Linked DNA regions of Parasegetibacter sp. NRK P23. The protein of the gene in region 2 binds, or shares a complex with, the protein of the main gene of each other region. Links are inferred from orthologs where the notes say so. Each region holds a gene or a part of one and is shown on either strand. Other genes may lie near its edges.

Evidence for each region. Proteins that work in one complex are often made in the same cells at the same time.
Region 1: the proteins of trxA (region 2) and trxB are in contact, whole or in part, in a crystal structure (PDB 1F6M), measured with the Escherichia coli proteins. The link is inferred for Parasegetibacter sp. NRK P23 from one-to-one orthologs.

What each region holds. Positions count from the first base shown.
Region 1 is NZ_JAMDLG010000015.1:23,212-29,899, reverse strand. What follows is about bases 3,050-6,029. They hold trxB (thioredoxin-disulfide reductase), read left to right. Parts: upstream 3,050-4,054; coding sequence 4,055-5,005; downstream 5,006-6,029. Other genes in these bases: M4J38_RS17610 (lipopolysaccharide assembly protein LapB), read left to right, coding at 5,533-6,029; M4J38_RS17615 (dihydroneopterin aldolase), read left to right, coding at 5,123-5,488; M4J38_RS17625 (DUF4249 domain-containing protein), read left to right, coding at 3,050-3,947. Outside these bases: M4J38_RS17640 (TonB family protein), read right to left, coding at 1-1,098; M4J38_RS17635 (BlaI/MecI/CopY family transcriptional regulator), read right to left, coding at 1,103-1,468; M4J38_RS17630 (RNA polymerase sigma factor RpoD/SigA), read left to right, coding at 1,826-2,683; more of M4J38_RS17625, read left to right, coding at 3,036-3,049; more of M4J38_RS17610, read left to right, coding at 6,030-6,255; M4J38_RS17605 (ATP-binding protein), read right to left, coding at 6,262-6,688.
Region 2 is NZ_JAMDLG010000001.1:1,951,435-1,959,488, forward strand. What follows is about bases 1-2,712. They hold trxA (thioredoxin), read left to right. Parts: upstream 1-1,046; coding sequence 1,047-1,379; downstream 1,380-2,712. Other genes in these bases: dnaE (DNA polymerase III subunit alpha), read left to right, coding at 1-970; M4J38_RS07960 (NupC/NupG family nucleoside CNT transporter), read left to right, coding at 1,486-2,712. Also shown: more of M4J38_RS07960, read left to right, coding at 2,713-2,778; M4J38_RS07965 (DUF2851 family protein), read right to left, coding at 2,780-4,072; xseA (exodeoxyribonuclease VII large subunit), read left to right, coding at 4,223-5,560; xseB (exodeoxyribonuclease VII small subunit), read left to right, coding at 5,553-5,756; M4J38_RS07980 (hypothetical protein), read right to left, coding at 5,763-6,212; M4J38_RS07985 (oligogalacturonate lyase family protein), read right to left, coding at 6,212-7,012; M4J38_RS07990 (TonB-dependent receptor plug domain-containing protein), read left to right, coding at 7,281-8,054. UniProt on the Escherichia coli protein: Participates in various redox reactions through the reversible oxidation of its active center dithiol to a disulfide and catalyzes dithiol-disulfide exchange reactions.

The DNA of each region.
Region 1 (6,688 bases), on a different replicon or contig from region 2:
ATAGTTGGCGGAAAGCGCTTTTACTTTCTGCGCGATGGCGAGCGTGAATTCTTTTTCTAATCGATCGTGGCCCTGTGCGCCGCCATCTTGTCCGCCATGTCCGGCATCAATCACTACAGTGAGCGGTGTGGCCGATTTTTCATAATTGGATGCAGGGTTTGCGGATGCTGATGATCCCGGCATGTCGGAATGAATGGACTTCTGCGCACGCAATACAAATGCGCTGAACAGCAGTGTGGCAATGGGCAGGATCATCAGCCTTCTCAGGTAGCTGAAACTGGTGTTGGAAGTGGTTTGTAAAATCATGGCTATACGTCTTTTAATAGGTGAACGAAAGAAATAATGCACAAGCGGTGATTGTTTTTTCTCATGGATAGCGTGTACCAGTAGGATTTCCGCGTAAGCGTAGCGGTCGCTGCCGGAACTGGCATATTCATCGGCAAGGAATTCGTGGATGGTATGGAGTTCCCTTTTGATGAGGTGAAACACCGGGTTGATCCAACAGATGGCGGTGGCGAGTTCCATGAACACATTATCGATCGAATGGCGTTGCTTCACGTGGAAGAGTTCGTGCCGGAAAAGTTGTTGACCTTTATCCGAATCGAGTGGGAACTTCCGGTTCCAGAAGATATTGCTGAAAAAAGAGAAAGGTGTTCCGGGTTCATTGGTCTGGTACAGATGGATGTCGCTTACAACTTCCTGCGGATACTTGCGTTTGATGTGGAAGATGGAACGAAGCGAGGTCCCAAAATAAAATATCTTCCACATTACGATGCTGCCATATAACAACAGCGCTATTCCCGCAATGGAGAAAAGTGGGTGACTTACCAGCTCGCTCCAAAGGTCGGTCTCCATTTCACCACCAGTTACAACAATTACTTCAAGCGTCTTATATACAAACGCGGGAGTGTCTTCCTCCTGTGGAAACAGGAAGGGGATGCGGAGCACCGGTACAACAGCGCTCACGAGTACAGCAGCCAGCAGGTAGAACCTGTTGTAATGGTGGAACGATTTATTTTTCAGGAAAAAATGGTAGTAAGCGTACAGGATCGCGGAGCAGAGGATCATCTTTGAAACATACAAGAGTAAGGCTTCCATGGTATCAGGCTTTTCCGGATGATTTAATTTGTTGCAGCAAAGCTTCCAGTTCTTCCACCGAAATGGAATCATTCTTCACGAAGTGGGAGACCATACTGGCGGGGTTCCCTTCGAAATAATTGTTCACCACCTGCTTTAAACTGGAGTTGCCGTACGCCTGTTTGCCGATTGCGGCGGAATAGTAATTATTCCGGCCTTGAGCCTCGAAACGTACAAACCCTTTTTCGATCAGGATTTTCAGGATCGTGGCCACTGTGTTCGAATGTGGCTTTGGTTCCGGCATTTCATCCAGGATATCTTTCAGAAATCCGCCGCCCGATTGCCATACTGCCTGCATTACCTGTTCTTCCGCTTTTGTAAGTATTTTCATCACTAAAAAATTAGTTACCCGAAGCTAAAACTAAAAGTTTAGTTTTGTAACTATTTTTTTAGTTAATAGGTGTTTTAGCAAATCTTTAACAGTGTTTTCCACATGTTGTATGGGTGGTAAACCCTGTTTTTGCGTCTTAATTAGTGTGTAAGCAGTTGAATTTGCTTGATTGGAATGAAACTACAGGAACGAATTGTGGTGTATTTTTCCACAGGGGCTATGAGAAACGAACTTCGTGTGCTACCTTTGCAGACGGTTTCGGGTAAGCCCCTGGGTTATAACTTTCCCTTTGCAACTTCCCCTGAACATATCGCATCTTTTGACTGTTATCTATTATAATCATTCTTAATAATTACTATGAGGCAACTTAAGATTGCTACCCAGATCACGAACCGGGATTCCCAGGCGGTTGAAAAATATCTCCAGGAAATCTCCAAAATCCCGATGATCACCCCCGAAGAAGAAACGATTCTCGCACAGCGGATCAAGATGGGTGATCAGAAGGCGCTTGACAAATTGGTACAAGCGAACCTGAGGTTTGTGGTGTCGGTGGCTAAACAATACCAGCACCAGGGGTTAAGTTTGAGTGACCTGATCAATGAAGGTAACCTCGGTCTGATCAAAGCTGCCCAGCGTTTCGATGAAACAAAGGGCTTTAAATTCATTTCTTACGCGGTATGGTGGATCCGTCAGTCTATCCTGCAGGCTTTGGCCGAACAGGGACGTCTGGTGCGTCTTCCGCAAAACAAGATCGGAACCTACAACAAAGCGAACAAAGCTTATATGGCTTTTGAACAGGAGCACGAGCGTGAGCCTTCTACTGAAGAACTTGCTGAAATCCTGGAAATGAGCGAAACCGAGATCAACAATATTTTCCAGAGCAACAGCCGCCACACTTCACTCGATGCACCCGTGCACGAAGCGGAAGACGTAGCTATGGGTGACCTGCTGGAAGGTGGTGATGATACGGATGACGATGTGATGAAAGATTCTCTCCGCAATGAGATCCGTCGCGTACTGAAATCACTCAGTCCACGCGAAGCGGAAATCGTGAACGCCTACTTCGGTCTGGACGGCGAAAATGGTGTTACCATTGAGCAGATCGGTCAGAAATACGATCTTACCAAAGAACGTATCCGCCAGATCAAGGAAAGGGCGATCAAGCGTTTGCAGAAAGCACGCTACTCCAATGCGTTGAAAGCATACCTGGGGTAATCCTTGGTGAAGTATATTGAATGGTATCCCCGCTGCGTTTCAGTGGGGATTTTTTTTTGAACGAATTTTGTGTGAGGGTGTTATTAATTTCTCGCAACGACGCCTGCTTCTTTCCTCGCAGGTGCAACGGGTTTTTAGATTAGGTATTTTTCGAAGGGGATGAGGTTTTTATTTTCAATTGTAGGCATGAAGTTTCAGTAGATTTAAAAGATTTAGTGTAATTAAATCACGTTCTAAACCAGTATCGAATATAATTCGGGTGTATCAAATAATCAACCGCCAACGTCGCGCCGTGGCGTCGTTGCGAGAAACAAAAACAAAACGCTCCAACAAAAATCACCTTAAAGAAACCATGAAAAAAACACACTTAGGAATACGCCTCATGCAAAGCACTATCGTGTTTCTCAGTGTTTTACTCCTTATTTCCTGTGAAAAAAATATCTCCTTCACTCCTGAAATCACCACGCCTTCCATAGTGGTGGATGGCAATATTGAAAACGGCATGCCACCGCGGGTTATCCTTACAACCTCTCTGAATTATTTCAGCAAAATAACCCCTGAAGAACTCACGGGCTCATTCGTGCGCGGCGCTTCCATAGAAATATCAAACGGAACACGCACGCACCGCTTAAAAGAATACGCGCAGCCCCTGCCTTCCGGTGCCAGCCTGTATTATTATTCTATCGATTCTTCCAACCTCGCAACGGCATTCGTTGGGGAGCAGGGCAAATCTTACCGTATGAAAATTGTTGCGGATGGCACGGAGATCACTGCTGAAACAACTATTCCCATTTTGAGTAAAACAATAGACTCCCTTTGGTGGAAAAAAGTAGATTCAAACAAGGATACCACCCTGGTAAGCCTGATGAGCCGGGTTACCGATCCGCCCGGATTCGGTAACTACATCCGTTATTTCACCCGCGTAAACAACGGGTTTTTTCTCCCCGGGCTCGCCTCCGTTTACGACGACCAGATCGTGGATGGCACCACCTACGATATTCAGGTGGATAAAGGGGTCGACCGGAACACCACGATCGATCTTGAAGATTACGCGTTCTTTTCAAGAGGGGATACCGTAACCGTTAAATTCTGTAACATCGATAAAGCTACCTTTGATTTCTGGCGCACCGTGGAGTTCAGTTACCAGAGTATAGGTAACCCATTCTCTTCTCCCACAAAAGTTACTTCTAACCTGAAAGGCAGGGCGCTCGGCTATTTCGGAGGCTACGCGGTGCAGTACCTGACCCTGGAAATCCCCCGTTGAACAGGTTATGCACATGATATACAGGCGTTGGTAAAGCCGCCGTTCGGAATTGATTTTTTCCGGTTAATTTTGGCCCACATTGAAAATCTTTTAAGCTCAGACCAGGTATGGAAAATTCGATAGAAAAAGTGCACTGCCTCATTATAGGTTCCGGTCCTGCCGGATATACCGCCGCTATTTACGCCGCCCGCGCCAACATGAAACCCGTGTTGTACCAGGGTATTCAGCCAGGCGGACAACTCACCATCACCACGGAAGTGGAGAACTATCCAGGTTATCCGGAAGGCATTCAGGGGCCTGAGATGATGGTGCATTTCGAAAAACAAGCCCAGCGTATGGGTGCAGATATCCGCTTCGGTATCGCTACAAAAGTGGACTTCAGCAGCAAGCCGCACAAAGTGTGGATCGACGACAATAAAGAAATTCATGCCGACGCGGTAATCATTTCCACAGGCGCTTCCGCCAAATGGCTCGGCCTGGAAAGTGAACAACGCCTGAACGGCTTCGGCGTGAGCGCCTGCGCCGTATGCGACGGTTTCTTCTTCCGCGGTAAAGACGTGGCAATTGTGGGTGCCGGTGATACCGCCTGCGAGGAAGCGATCTATCTTTCAAAACTTTGCAATACTGTACACATGATCGTGCGCAAAGGGGAAGATGGTATGCGTGCCAGTAAAGTAATGCAGGACCGCGTGAAGATGACCTCCAATATTGTGATCCACTGGCATTCAGATACCGAAGAAGTATTGGGTAAAGACAAAGTAGATTCCGTAAGGATTAAAAACCTGAGCACCGGCGCATCCACCACCATTCCCGTGAGCGCGTTCTTCGTGGCTATTGGTCACCAGCCGAATTCAGACATCTTCAAAGAGTTTCTTGACATGGATGAAGCGGGATACATTACCACTGTTCCAGGTACGTCCAAAACGAATGTGGAAGGGGTATTCGCCGCCGGCGACGTGCAGGATAAGATTTACCGCCAGGCCGTTACCGCCGCAGGAAGTGGCTGTATGGCCGCTTTGGATGCGGAAAGGTACCTGAGCGCTGCGGGACTGGCCTAAACAATGCTTCCCGAAATATACTATCTTAGGGGCCGTATCAAAATGATACGGCCTTTTTAGTTGGCCTTTCACGCTTTTGATGCGACGTCCGTACTGTTCTTTCGAGTAAATTTCTTTATGCAAACCATCACCATTCATTTAAAACAACTCCGTTTCTTCGCTTACCACGGCTGGCATCCCCAGGAACAGCAGACCGGTAACCAGTTTGAACTGAACATTATCGTGAAATTGCATCCCGCAAAAGAAGTGGTACGCAAATTGGAAGATACAGTCAACTACGCCGATATTTATGAACGTGTGAAAAAAAGAATGGAGAAAGCAACGCCCTTACTGGAAACTGTTGTCATGGAACTGGCGGAAGAAATTGCGGCCGCGCACCCGGTGATCGCTGAAATGGAGCTGTTCCTTGATAAGCTGACCGCCCCAATCGCGGGAATGGATGGAAGGGTAGGCGTTTCTTACTCCTGGAAAAAAAACAACTGATTCAATTTCCACCTATGAGAAGATGTTTTCTGATATTAACGTTGATGCTTACGTGCAATTTCATCTTTGCACAGCAGGTGCCTGCACTGATGAGTAAAGGCGAGGAGTATGAGGCGGCATTGAATGAACAGGCGGCATTAAAAACTTACCAGCAGGCGCTCAGGATCCAGCCCACCCATGTTTCCGCGCTCGTGAAATGTTCCGAGCTCTGCGCCCGGATAGGCTTCAGGCAGGAAAAAAACGAGGCCCGCAACGATTATTACCGCGCCGCAAAAAAATACGCTGAACTGGCGCTGAAACTGGAACCCAAAGCGGCCGCGGCGCACGTGGCCATGGCCATCGCATTGGGAAGAATGGCCATGGTGGCTTCCGCAAAGGAAAAAGTAGCCGCTGTAAAGGAAATAAAATCCCATGCGGAGCAGGCACTGGAAGCCGATCCTGATAATTTCAAGGCATACCATGTTTTGGGGAAATGGCATTTTGAGGTCTGGAACCTAAACAGTGTAGAGCGCACGGCCGTAAAGCTTTTCTATGGCGGTTTTCCCAAAGCCAGTTTGCAGGAGGCCATCACTTATTTTGAAAAAGCCAGGAACCTGCAACCTAAGTTCCTGCTGAATTACCTTGAGCTCGCCAAGGCCTACGACAAGAACAGCGAAAGGAAAAAAGCCATCCAGGCGCTGGAAACAATGTTGCAATACAAAAACCTCACGGAAGACGATTCCAATGCGAAAAAAGAAGCGGGAGAATTGTTGAAAAAATGGAAGTAGGCTCGTTTATTCTGTCCCCTCGCGTGAAACCTTGTCCATCAGTTCAAAGCCGGTAATCATCTCTTCTTTCATCTTTTTGAGGTAACCGCTGATGGTGCCGGGATCAAACTCCTGCATATCTTCCAGTTTTACGGCTATGCGCGACAGTTGTACCAGTCCTGCGGAAACCGCGGTGCCGCTTAACTTGTGCGCTGAATACTGAATGCCTTTCATGTCCTGGTGCTCGAAATGCTCCTGGAGTTTGGTGAAACTGTTGCTGATTTCTTTCCGTGCGATGCTGAAGAACTCTTTCAGCCTGGCTTCGTTATCGCCCACAATATCTTTTACGATGTCGATGTTCAGGTGCACTTTCATTTTGCGCACCCAGGTGTCAATTACGTAGGCGATGCTTTCCATTACAACGGGTTTGGTAAGGTAGTCGTCCATACCGGCA
Region 2 (8,054 bases):
AGGTGGTCCTTATGAAAACATCTTCGACCTGGTGCGCCGGGTAAACCAACGCGCGGTCAATAAAAAATCAATGGAATGCCTGGCTTATTCGGGTGCGTTCGATTGTTTCCCGGAGTTCCACCGTGCCCAGTATTTTCATACCCCGGCAGGAGACAATACCAATGGATTGGAAAAGATCATCAAATACGGCAACGTTTACCAGGGCAACCAGCAACACACGGGCAACAGCCTGTTCGGCGCCATGGAAATGCCTGAGATCGCGGTACCGAAAATACTTCCTTGTCCCGAATGGAGTCTTATCGAATTACTCGACAATGAGAAGCAGGTAACAGGCATCTTTATCAGTGGCCATCCGCTCGACAACTATCGTTTTGAAATGACCCATTTCGGCATAACTCCCGTCGCGGAATACAATGAATACAAGGACAACATCCTCACGCAAACCAACAGGAACAGGAGTTTCCGTCTGGCAGGCCTGGTAACAGATGCGCAACACCGGCTCACCAAAACGGGCAAACAATTCGGCATATTCAACGTGGAAGATTACAGTGGTAAAATGGACATCGCGCTGTTTGGTGAAGATTACGTGCGGTACAAGGATTATTTCACGCCGGGCACGGTTTTGCATATCGTAGGAGCGTTCAAGAACAGGTTCAACCAGGAAGATAATTTTGAATTCAAATTGTCGCAGATCACCCTGCTGGAAACGCTGAAGAAAACCATGACCAAACAACTTATCCTGGACATGTCTCCTAAAAGCGTCTCCACAGAACTGATTGAATTCCTGGAAAACAACTTCAGGACCTACCCCGGCAAAACCGGCATAAGGTTCAATATCCTGGACCATGCGGCACAGAAAAGGGTGAGTCTTTTAACAAGTGAAACCGGCTTTGAAATGAATGACGAAATGGCCGTCTTTTTACAGGAGCATCCTGAAATTGACGTACGTGTGTTAACGAATTCACAGTAAAACTGACAGAACTGGCAAATTCGCCAAATGGGTGTAAATTTGCAGCCTTATATCAAAAATAAAATTAGCTAACAAAATAAAATCAATCATTATGGCTTTAGAATTCACCGACACGAACTTCCAGACCCAGGTGCTGGAAAACGATAAACTGACAGTAGTTGACTTCTGGGCTGAATGGTGTGGCCCCTGCCGTGCCATCGGACCCGTTATCGAAGAACTGAGCAAGGAGTATGACGGTAAAGTAAACGTAGGTAAAGTGAATGTTGACAACAACATGGCACTGAGCACCAAATACGGCATCACCAGCATCCCCGCCATCCTTTTCATCAAAGGTGGTGAAGTAGTAGACAAACTGGTAGGCGCACAGCCGAAAGCCCGTTTCGTTGAGAAGATCAACGCACACCTGTAATACAATTCCTTTCTATACAGGGCCATCCTCCGGGATGGCTTTTTTTATGCCCATATTTCCCTATATTGCCCCGATTATTACCTACTAACAGAAATAAACACACCGGATGCTGCATTGGGAAAATCTGGGCCGCGGTGCCATTGGCATGTTCTTCCTTCTTTTTATCTGTTACCTCCTGAGTAACAACCGTAGGGCCATCAATTGGAGACTCATAGGCATTGGCGTGGTGGCGCAAATATGTTTCGCGCTGGGCGTATTAAAGGTGAACTTCATTAAACTATTCTTCGGATGGATATCGGATAAGTTTGTTGAACTGATTAACATTGGCCACAAAGGCACCGAGTTCATCTTCGGCAAACTGGCGGATCCTACCGGGAACTGGGCTTACGTGTTCGCGGTACAGGTATTGCCGAATATCATCTTTTTCGCCGCGCTCTCCGCCATGTTGTACTATCTCGGTGTGCTGCAAAAAATCGTGTACGTATTCGCGTGGCTCCTGAAAAAACTGGGTATCTCCGGGCCGGAGAGTGTATCTACCGCTGCGAACATATTCCTGGGTCAGACCGAAGCGCCGTTGATGATCCGCCCCTTCCTCGATAAAATGAACCGTTCCGAGATACTCTGTATTATGGTGGGTGGCATGGCCAACACAGCGGGCAGCGTACTCGCGGCTTATGTAGGTTTTCTGGGTGGCAACGACATCGATCAGCAAAAGTACTTCGCGTTGCACATGCTCAGCCAGTCGATCATGAGCGCACCTGCCGCCATCGTTGTCTCTAAACTTCTTTTTCCTCAGACCGGTAATGTGATCCGCGAATTAAAAGTCCCCAAAGAAAAGATCGGCGACAATTTCCTGGACGCTATTTCCCTTGGTACGACCGATGGTCTTAAACTGGCGGTGAACGTAGGCGCTATGCTCATCGTATTTACCGCCCTCATGTACCTCTGCAACTGGGTACTGGGTTCCGTAGGACATTGGTTCAGCATCAACGACGATATCGCCCGTTTTACCAACGGCCGGTACGATTCCCTTTCCCTGCAAATGCTGCTCGGCTACATCTTCTCCCCCGTTGCGTGGATGATTGGCGTGAACAGTGCCGAAATGATCCAGGTCGGGCAACTGCTGGGCGAGAAAACCATCTTCAACGAATTTGTGGCCTACATCTCATTCGGAGAGATGAAAGGTTCCGGTGCCATTTCAGATCCCAAATCCATACTCATTACCACCTATGCACTTTGCGGTTTCGCGAACTTTGCTTCTATCGGAATACAGATCGGGGGCATCAGCCAACTGGCGCCCAACCAACGCAAGAACCTTACGGAACTGGGCGTTAAAGCACTTATTGGTGGTACCATTGCCTGTTTGATGTGTGGCTGTATCGCCGGCGCGCTGTTCTGATTTAAGGCGGCGGCTCCTCTTCTCCCCAGGTATCTTCTTCCATAAGGAGCAATGATTGGGCTATGCCGCATTCCAGGCATTTCCGTGGTGCGCAATACTCGTTGGTCAATTCCAGCAAAGCCTGTGTGTCGGCCGCGTTACTGGCGCCAACACCTAGTTTGTTCCATGCGGTAATCCTGTTGTTGGTTTCCGGTTGCAGTGCCCAAAGCCACTTCCCCACCCTTTCCAATAATTCTTTTTTCCGGTGCACGACGCCATAAGCGAATACCATAGGCGCTACGGCATTCAATACGAGCGACTCGAAGAGCTGTGCGCCCATTTTCTTTGCACAGGCACCGGAGGCTTCATCAAATCGATAATGGGTTTCCCAATAAAGGGAGGCGGAACATTCCAGTATCTTCTTCAGTTGCTCAAGGGTTTCAGCCGCACAGAACCTGGGCAGCAGCCGTTGCCGCAACGGTACAAGCGCAGCCAGTTGTGAAAGCCTGATGCCTGGAAAGGCCGCGGGTCTCATTCTTAGCAGTTTCATCTGAAGCGCGGGCCGTTTGAGCCTGTACTTTTTTTCGAGGAACCTGAACTCTTTCTGTAAAGCACGTGGGTATTCATCACAGAAATTCCCTTCCAGCATTCCTGCCTGCCCCATCAACAAGGCTTCTCCCCGTAATGGATGAAACGATTCCCTGATCAGTACTTTCAGTGGAATGGAGCGCGACACATTTTCAAAAGCATCCCTGTTTACGGGCAGTCCGAAGGCCCTGGCCAGCATCCACCAGTTCACTTCTTCCCAATCGCTGTTGTTTTGCTGTAACATCATACATACCAGGTTTGCCTTGCTCATCATTCTGCGGTGCAATAACTTTTCCTTCCATTCCCGCCATACTTCGGGGTTTACTTTATGCAGCATACGGGCACAGGCAATCGTTTCCGGCTGACGCATCAGCTTTTCGTAATGTCCCAGCAATATGGAGGCGACCCTTTCTTTCATTTCCAGCACGGGAATATCGGGCGCTTTATCATCATGCTCCCACACCACATGCAAGATCACGTTTTTGTATTGTGCATCCCGCTCGTGCGCATGCCTGAACCAGTCTGAACTTTTCAGGTGCATTTCAATATTTCCGACCAGTATCGTTCCATCGATCCGTATCGTAGCCAGCAGAAAGTCAGGCCCCTGGTTCCTGTTCCAGCTTCCCCTTTGTATCACCTGTAACGCCTGTCCCTGGATCGTTCGCAGATCCCGCACATCAAAACTGGCGCTTTCCCATATATATTGCAACAGCCGCTCCGATACCATACTTCACTTCTTTTTCCAAAATTAGCATGGGCCCTATTGTCATACAAAGGTGAAAACACCGGAATGCAATGCTGTTTTCACGGGGTAGAAATTCCGGAAAAAACGGATAAATAGAAGATCAGATCACGGTATTCTTCCTACTTTCATTCAATGAACAACACTTCCGAAAAAACGATTCTTTCGCTGCATGATACGCTCCGCATCGTGAAGCAAACGCTGGAAGATAAGTTTCCCGGAACCTGGTGGATCAGGGCCGAAATGAACAAGCTGAATTTCTACCAGCAATCAGGACATTGCTATCCGGAACTGGTGGAAAAATCAAATGGTAAAGTGATCGCGCAGATCAGGTCAAACCTCTGGCGCGACGACTACCAGCGCATCAACCGCCTGTTTCTTTCCACCATTCATGAGCCGTTAAAAGAAGGTATCAAAGTATTGCTCCTCGCAAAGATCAGTTTCGATCCGGTATACGGCCTTGCCTTGCGCATTCTTGATATGGATCCCGCTTATACACTGGGAGACCTCGAAGCAGAAAAACAAAACAGCATCCGTTTGTTAAAAGCGGAGGGCCTGTTCGATCAAAACAGGCGACATCTGCTGGCGCCTGTTCCCAACCGTATCGCCATTATTTCAGACAGCACCAGTAAAGGATACGCGGATTTCATGCGCGTGCTGAATGAAAACCAATACGGGTACAGGTTCGGCACGCTGCTGTTCCCTTCTTTGTTGCAGGGTGCGGGTGCCGTATCCGGCATCATCAACCAGTTAAAGCGTATTCATAAAGTACGGCATCATTTTGACGCGGTAGCCATTGTACGAGGCGGAGGAGGTGATGTGGGACTGTCGTGCTACAACGACCATGCGCTTTCCGCCGCCATCGCCCGTTTCCCGCTGCCGGTGCTTACAGGAATCGGGCATTCCACCAACGAAACCGTGGCGGAGATGGTGGCCCATACGAATTGCATTACGCCAACCCAGTTGGGAGAAGTGCTGATCAGGCAGGTGAACGCTTTTGAAGCACCGGTTCTCGCGGCAGAAAAATACCTCGGTCAAACACTGCCCGCATTGCTTAAAGAAAAGAAACTCGCGCTGGACAATACTTCAAAATGGTTGCATGCGGCGGTACGCAAGGCGACGGCTGCCCATGCAGCATCTGTTCGTTTACAGCAGACTTCTTTGGTGTGGTACGCCAATCGCGTCCTGGAAAAAGAAAGGGAGAAACTGACCCGCAACCGTGAACAGTTGGAGCGTATTCCATTCAAATTACTGGAGTTCAATTCAACTGCACTCAAACATCTGGAAAACAATATTCGCTTGTTGAGTCCGGAACAAACTTTAAAACGCGGTTACAGCATTACTTTGTTTGAAGGACGTGTTGTTGCTGATGCGGGAAAGTTGGAGCCCGGCAGCAAACTGGTTACCCATTTGTACAACGGTACAATAGAAAGTTCTGTAACTTCCCATGTTGAAAATAAAATCAATGAGTGAGCAACCTGATTATACGGCCGCGTTCCGGGAACTACAGGAAATTGTAACAGAACTGGAAAAAGGTGAGGTAAGTGTGGATGTACTTTCGGTGAAAGTGAAAAGAGCCGCGCAACTGATCTCCATTTGTAAGCTAAAACTTACGCAAACCGAATTGGATGTGCAGGAAGTATTAAAAGAACTGGACACTTCCGAATAAGTTATGCTAATCACCAGGCTTACTGATTTCCACGGCATAAACATTTGTATGGCCCTCGAAATTAGCCCTGAAGATGATCCATTTACCATCGGAACTAAAGTGCACATTGGGTTCCAACTTGTAATTGTGGTGCTTCATGTTCACCATTTTCTGAGATATCAGCCTATCCCCTTCCGGCCTGAAGAGGTATATCCACTCACCGTCTGGCGCTTTGGCCACCTGCCCGGGGTCGCCGCCATCTCCGGCGAATAATTGCTGGTCCGGCGAAATATTAAAGTGAATGCTCCATTCATTTCTTTCGAGCCTGTATTTTTTCTCCTTACCTGTTTTAACATCGGCGCCGGCTACAAAGAAGGTGACGCTTCTTGGCTGTTGTAAATCGAACCAGATGGTTTTGCCATCGGGCGCGAACCATTCGTGTCCGGCAATCTCCATGTCCATTGTACGGCGGTGCATCAGCATCGTATCTTTTGTGTGCACATTGATGGTCCAGATCCGGTCACTTTGTGCCAGGGTCCTTCGTGGCAGAACATCAGCAAATCCGGATCTGTAGGGGAAAACTGAACATGGTTAAGCCAGGCGCTGTCGGTGAATATCTTTTTAAGGGAACCCGTGTTTACATCAATGGTAAAAAGTGTTCGCGGTTCCCGGGCCTCGTAGATGAGGTTAAAATAACTTGATTTGTTGGGATTGGCTTTGAAGATATCCCTTTCCTTCGGACTGCTCCAGGCGCCGCCCAGCAGGGTTTCGTTGCTGTTGATGGTCGTGATATTGCCTTTGAAATCAGCGGGAAACCTGAATACCAGTTTGGTCGCTTTAGTGGTAACATCCGTTGCGAAAACGCTGTCGTTTAACTGGTAATACACTTTATTTGATTTCTTCGCTACAATTTCCCCGTTCATGGGATGGGGAAGAAAACTGAGTTGTTCTATTTTTTTCGTTTGAAGATCGACACTATACAATTGCTTATTGGCGGCGGGGATATTGCCGGTTTCCTGTTTCACGGAATCATTTTTGGCGGTATGCAGGTAATCCGTGCCGTAGAAGATCATTTTGTTCCCGATGAAGGGGTTGTTGTGGAAGTAGAAACTCATGTTGTTTCCTTCCCTCCTGGTGAGTTTGATCACTTTATGTCCGGTGGATTTATCGATCCATTCGTCCGGCATTTTTTGTCCGCCGGTTTCCATAACTGGTTGTGCATACAATTCGGTTGTGCTGAATGCCAACACGGAAGATAGCAGGATGACTGATTTCATTTGCCAATCGTTAGATATTGAAGTAAGGATTTTTATGGCGGTTGATTGTCCTGTACAATCCTGCCACCTGGGGAAGCCGGGAAAATATAAATGCTTTTGCAACCATCTTACGTTCTAGGCCTGAATATGCGCTGAAAAGTTTCAATATTCTTACCTCACAGCTATGAATAATTGAAAATTAATTCCCCTTCTCGAAAATCGATTTCCCGATATCGTAAACTTTATCCATTTAAGAAATGGAATTTCGCAACCTCAACAACGAGCTCTGATGGCTGTGGCGACAAATCCTGAATTTCAATCTTTTACAAACCAAACAAGTGGTACATGGCGTTTACGCGCACAACAGGTATTCCTTATCGTGCTGATACTTGGGGCTGCGTTAGGGGGAACTGCGCAAGCAGTGCCGGTCAAATTGACCATCAGGGATAGTGTTACGAATCAGCCGCTTGCATTTGCGACCGTTCAAACAACTGATCTTCAGATGCGGTGGATGGCCAGCGACAAAGGTGAGCTGACGCTGAATACCTCTAACACAACATTGCTTGTTTCTTACGCCGGGTATGCGTCAAAGGAGATTCACCCGAATGGAATCAATGCACGCACCATACTGCTTCAACCTCAGAGCCTCCGGTTGAAAGAAGTGGAAGTAAATGGAATCCGTACAAGGGCGCAATCCAACTCCTCTTTTCTTATTAACAGGGCCGCCATTGATCAGATACAAGCTTACAGCCTGGATGATATTCTGCAACTCCTCCCGGGGAAATCCATAACCAACACCAACCTTCAGGGCGCAAGGGCCATTACGCTGCGCGGCGCAAGTACGCTTGCAGGCATTGGACAGAACAATGCTTTTGGCGTGGGGATCATTGTAGATGACGCGCGCATTTCAAATAACGCCAACATGCAAACGGATGACGTTGGCAAATGGGGCGCATTCCGGACGTTCAGCGCCTCTGGCTACAGTTCCGGCGATTACGCAGGTGGTGGTTTTGATATCCGCCAGATCCCGGCCTCCAATATTGAAAAGATAGAAGTGATCGCA